Cellulosilyticum sp. I15G10I2: one gene and its partner. The protein of the gene in region 1 interacts with the protein of each later gene in a pairwise test. Links are inferred from orthologs where the notes say so. Each region holds a gene or a part of one and is shown in the gene's direction. Other genes may lie near its edges.

Region 1 (3,019 bases):
TTAGAAACGCTCATATCAGAAGATGAGTTACAAAAACGCATTAAAGAACTTGGAGCGCAGATTACAAAGGATTATGAAGGGCAAGAAATCATTGTTTTGTGCATACTTAAGGGCGGTGTTATGTTTATGACAGATCTTGTTAAACACATACAAGTGCCTATTAAAATGGAATTTATGGTAGTATCAAGTTATGGAGATGAATATAAAAGCAGTGGGGTAGTTAAAATTTTAAAAGATTTAGATGAGCCCATTGAAGGAAAACATGTCTTAATTGTTGAAGATATTATTGATTCAGGAAGAACACTTAGATACATTAAAAGTATTTTAAGGGAAAGAGGACCACAAAGCATTAAGATATGTACGTTGCTTGATAAAGTTGAGCAAAGACAGACCAATGTTGATGTACAATATACAGGTTTTACAATTGAAAATGAATTTGTTATTGGATACGGTCTTGACTACAAGCAATATTATAGAAATATACCTTATATTGCAGTTAACAGAGAATAGAATAAAAGGGAAGGAGGAAATAAAATTTGAAAAAGACATTTAAGGGAACCTATCTGTACCTCATTATAGTTGCTGTATTATTTATAGCAGTTTTTTATGGAACAAATAGAAATGTATCTCAAAATATAAATGCGAAGTCCTATGGGCAAGTCATCGAGGATATTAAAGGTAAACAAGTAGAAAGAATAACTATAGAACTTTCAGATGGCAGTGCAGGTCATGCTAAGGTAGTTTATAAAGATGGGCAGACAACAACTGTTCCAGTTGTACAGCAAGAATTTATGACCTTTTATCATAGCTTGGCAGACGATGTTAGAAGTGCATTAATCTATGAAACAAAATATCCGCAGCCGAGTTTATTTTTGCCTATTATGCAGATTATACTCATAGTCGGAATGTTTATTTTTATTATGATATTTTTTATTCAGCAGATGCAAGGTGGCGGCGGTGGCGGCGGCCGGATCATGTCTTTTGGTAAAAGTAAGGCCAAAATGACAATAGATGAAAAAGGAAGTATTACGTTTAAGGATGTTGCAGGTCTAGATGAAGAAAAAGAAGAGGTGGCGGAGGTCGTTGACTTCCTTAAAAACCAAAATCGTTATATTCAAGTGGGTGCTAAGATTCCAAAAGGAATGCTTCTTGTAGGACCTCCAGGGACAGGTAAGACACTTCTTGCAAAAGCAGTAGCAGGTGAAGCCGGTGTGCCATTCTTTAGTATATCGGGGTCTGATTTTGTGGAAATGTTTGTAGGGGTGGGAGCATCCCGTGTAAGAGATTTATTTGAGCAAGCGAAAAAAAATGCACCATCTATTGTGTTTATAGATGAGATAGATGCTGTAGGTAGAAAACGTGGAGCTGGACTTGGCGGAGGCCATGATGAAAGAGAACAAACCCTTAATCAGCTTTTAGTTGAAATGGATGGTTTTGGTGCAAATGAAGGGGTTATTATTCTTGCAGCAACTAACCGTGCAGACGTTCTTGATCCAGCGCTCCTTAGACCAGGACGTTTTGACAGACAGATTGTAGTTGGAAGACCAGATATTAAAGGGCGTAGTGCGATTTTAAAAGTACATGCAAAAGGCAAACCGCTGCAAGAAGATGTAGATCTTGATACAATTGCAAGAACTACATCAGGCTTTACAGGGGCAGACCTTGCTAATCTTATGAATGAAGCAGCTCTCCTTACGGCTAGACATAAAAAACGAGCTATTGATATGGAAGAAGTTCAAAAAGCGTTTATTAAGATTACTGTAGGGACAGAAAAGAAGAGTCATGTCATTACAGAAAAAGAAAAACGTATTACAGCTTTCCATGAAATAGGGCATGCACTTATACATGAAGTTTTAGATAGCTTAGACTCTGTCCATAGTATTTCAATAATTCCAACTGGTTTTGCAGGCGGTTATACAATGCCTATACCTAAAGAAGACAGAATGTATATGACAAAGACAAAAATGGTAGATGAAATTGTATCTCTATTAGGCGGACGTGCAGCAGAAGAATTAGTCATTGGAGATATCACAACAGGGGCTTCAAACGACATTGAACGTGCGACACATATTGCCCGTGATATGGTTACAAAATATGGTATGAGTGAACTTGGTCCAATGAAATTTGGAGATGAGCAAGAAGAAGTTTTCTTAGGAAGAGACTTTAATCATACACGTAATTATAGTGAAGATATTGCAACGCAGATCGACAGACACATAAAAACACTTATAGAAAAGTGCTATAGCAGAGCTAAAGAAATACTTGAACTCAATATGGATATACTCCATAAGGCCTCTGAAATCCTTCTTAAAAAAGAAAAACTTACAGGTAAAGAATTCAGAAAGATTATGAAGGGTGAAGAGATCGATACTGAAAATTTAGAAGAACTTAATATTTTTGATTTTGAAGTAGAAGAAAATACTGTACCTAAGTCAGAAGGAACAGAAGAATAATAAATGATTAAAAAGCCGAAGCCTACTTTCGGCTTTTTAATCATTTAACATATCATTTTAAAGAGGTGGACTATGAAAGAGAAAGTACTTGCTTTTTTAAAAGGACAAGATCAGTATGTATCTGGAGAAGAAATTAGCAGTAAATTAGGGGTTACAAGAGCAGGGGTTTGGAAAAATATTAATAAGCTTAAGGAAGATGGCTATCATATAGAATCCATTACCAAAAGAGGATACCGGCTTATTGCCACGCCTGATGTGATTACACAGTCAGAAATAGCAAGTATCATAAATACTAAGCTGTTGGGGAAAGACATACACTATTATGAAAAGGTTGATTCTACCAATGAGGTGGCAAAGACTCTTGCTAGAGAAGGGGCCGCAGAAGGAACACTTATCATGGCTGATAAACAGCTTATGGGAAAAGGCAGGTTGGGTAAAACTTGGGATTCGCCAAGTGGAACAGGCATATGGATGAGCTTGATTTTAAGACCTCATATTATACCTGGACAAGCAAGTCAGTTGACACTTCTTGCAGGGCTTAATATGTGTGAAGCTATTAGGAGGGT
Region 2 (3,077 bases), on another replicon or contig:
TTTAGTAAAAAGATTCAAAAAGTGGTGAATTAGTGGTATAATAGAATTTGAGTTAATAAAGAATGAGTGATATAGTGGATACACCTCATTTGAAAGAGATAAGGATTTTAAAAAGGAGGAAAAGAGTAAATGATGAAAAGAGTATGGGTAAGTTTTAGTGTGATTGCGGCATGTTTACTGGGAGGCCTTTTAATATTTAGTTCTATTTATACAGTAGATCAAACAGAATACGCGGTACTCATTACATTTGGTGAGCCTAGCGCAGATATTATTAGTCCAGGATTAAGGTTTAAACTGCCTTATCCTATTCAGCAGGTTAGAAAGTTATCAAGAGAGACATTCTCGCTTACTTTTGGGTATGAAGATACGCAAAATGGGATTGTTTCCCATGATAATGAAGCCAAAATGATTACTGGAGATGAAAATATTATTTTAGCAGATTTAGAGGTGCAGTGGCGAGTAGTTGACCCTGTTGCATATCTTTACCACACAGAAAATCCTATTAATATCTTATACAATGCAACTTCTGCTTCTTTAAGAGGCGTTATTGGCAGTTCGACTGTAGATGATGCATTAACGGATGGAAGAGCTAGAATTATCAATGATGTCAGAGAAAATTTAAGCCAACTGGTAGAAAACTATGATATAGGTATTTCAATTGTTAATGTCAATCTCCAGGATGTAGATTTGCCTAATGAAGAGGTAAGCAACGCATTTAAAAAAGTAACTTCTGCAAGGGAAGAAAGGGTAACTAAAATCAATGAAGCTACCCGCTATAAAAACGAAAAACTCAATACAGCTGAGGGGCAGAAAGAAGCGGTTATTTCTAAGGCAGAAGGGCAGAAAGTTGAAAGAATTGAAGCAGCTAGAGGAAATGTAGCCACCTTTAATGCACTTTATTCAGGTTATGTCAATAATAAAAATATTACAAGAGAAAGACTTATGATTGAAGCGCTCGAACAGGTGCTTCCGGGCGTGAAACTTTATATTATGGATGAAGGTGCAAGCGGAAACACAGTCAAGTATTTACCTATTGAAGCAGCAAAAGGAGGAAACAACTAATGAATATGTCTGATTTTTTTAAAGATGGAGACATCATAGATGAACAACCTCAAAAAATAAGAAAGCCATTCCCTAAATTTTTATCAATAGGAGTATTTATACTGATTTTGGGTATGATTTTTTTATGGAATAACCTTTATATTGTTCAGATTAATGAGTATAAAGTCGTAAGACAATTTGGTGAAATCATTAAAATAGTTGAAAAGCCAGGATTGAATTTTAAGATACCGTTTATTCAAAGTGTAACTTCATTACCTAAGTATGCTTTGGTATATGATGTACCACCTGCTGAAATTAATACGTTGGATAAAAAAAGAATTATGGTTGATTACTATGGTATTTGGAAAATTAGTGATCCTACGGCAATGATTGAAAGCTTAAGAACTTTAAATGGTGCAGAGGGAAGGCTTGGAGACATTATTTACTCTAACATCAGAACTGAGCTTGGTAAAATGAATTTTGATCAAATTATCAACTCTGAAAAGGGCAGCAGACTGAGTATTGATGCAGTTGTAGGCGAAGGTATTAATTTGATATTAAAAGAAAACAATACAGGCATTGAACTCATAGATATAAAGATGAAAAGGGCAGATTTGCCGGATACAAATGAGCAGTCAGTATTTTTAAGAATGATTTCTGAAAGAGAGAGTACGGCACAGGAGTATTTATCTCAAGGTGATGCTGAGGCGCTTAAGATTAAGGCTGAAACAGATAGAACAGTATCAGAAATGCTGGCAAGAGCTGAGGCAGATGCCAAAACGATTGTAGCAGAAGGGGAAAAGGAAGCAGCAAACATCTATAATGAAGCTTATTCAAAGGATCCGGAATTTTTTAGTATGTATAGATCTCTTGAATCTTATAGAACGACCATCAATAATGAAACAGTTGTAGTACTTCCAGTTGATTCACCTTATTTAAAATACTTAACAGGAAGATAGAACAAATAATTTAGCAAGTATTTAATGTAAAAGGCACTTAAGCTAAAAGCTAAGGGCCTTTTACATATAACAACCAATCATAGCTATTGACTTTTAGAAGAAATAATGGTAAAATGCAAAAAAAAGTGTTATAAAGTATAAAAATCTCAATGACGAGGTGCTAGTCTATGAAAAATAGATAGCGTCTTTTTTATTTTTATACATCGTATGAAATGATAAGTAATTATGTAGTCAGTTATAAATAGGAGTCTCAAAGGCGAGATACAAATAACTTTATGAGTTATAGGTATCTCGCCTTTTTGTATTTATTTTGATTCATTTAATAAACATGTACAATTTGAAGTAATAAAATAAGGAGGAAAATGAAATGGGAAAAACAAAAAGTTCAAAAAAAGAAAGTCATAAAAGGATTTTTACCGCGGGCATTATTACTGCTAGTGATTTAAGCGCAAAGGGAGAAAAAGAAGATGAAAGTGGAAAAATATTAGATTTCATGCTCAAAGACAGGGGGTTTGAAATTAAATATTATATAGTTATTCCTGGAGATGTAGATCGCATACAAGAAGCGCTTGTATTATTATGCGATGATATTAAAGTGGATTTAGTCATTACTACAGGAGGAACAGGATTTAGAAAAAGAGATGTCACGCCAGAGGCAACTCTGGGTGTTATTGATAGAGTAGCTCCAGGTATTAGTGAGGCCATTAGATACTATGGACTTCAAAAGAATCCGAATGTGATGCTCTCAAGAGGGGTATCGGGGATTAGACGTAATACGCTTATTATTAATTTACCTGAAGGAGTGAGGGATGTAAGAGAATCTTTTGAAAGTATTATTGATACCATTTACCATGGACTTGAGATTATGGGCGGGAAAGTTTAAAGCATTTAACATAAAAGGCATGTCTATAGAGTCAGTATTCTTATAAAAGTGAACAATATATTTACCTAAAAAAAAGGTGATAAGTTTGCTTTTAAGAATAGGGCTCTATTTTGTTATTTATAGCTTTGCAGACTATTTTCATAGAAAAGTACATAAAAATTATTGCTCGAAAATAAGAGGAAAATATGTCGGAT

Evidence for each region. Proteins that work in one complex are often made in the same cells at the same time.
Region 2: the proteins of ftsH (region 1) and hflC interact in binary tests that used the Escherichia coli proteins (3 or more experiments, as listed by UniProt). The link is inferred for Cellulosilyticum sp. I15G10I2 from one-to-one orthologs.

What each region holds. Positions count from the first base shown.
Region 1 is NZ_FMMP01000014.1:34,680-37,698, forward strand. What follows is about bases 54-2,994. They hold ftsH (ATP-dependent zinc metalloprotease FtsH), read left to right. Parts: upstream 54-536; coding sequence 537-2,453; downstream 2,454-2,994. Other genes in these bases: hpt (hypoxanthine phosphoribosyltransferase), read left to right, coding at 54-510; BN3326_RS13895 (biotin--[acetyl-CoA-carboxylase] ligase), read left to right, coding at 2,526-2,994. Also shown: more of hpt, read left to right, coding at 1-53; more of BN3326_RS13895, read left to right, coding at 2,995-3,019. UniProt on the Escherichia coli protein: Acts as a processive, ATP-dependent zinc metallopeptidase for both cytoplasmic and membrane proteins. Plays a role in the quality control of integral membrane proteins.
Region 2 is NZ_FMMP01000006.1:316,019-319,095, forward strand. What follows is about bases 32-3,030. They hold hflC (protease modulator HflC), read left to right. Parts: upstream 32-1,061; coding sequence 1,062-2,000; downstream 2,001-3,030. Other genes in these bases: hflK (FtsH protease activity modulator HflK), read left to right, coding at 130-1,062; BN3326_RS01465 (MogA/MoaB family molybdenum cofactor biosynthesis protein), read left to right, coding at 2,368-2,883.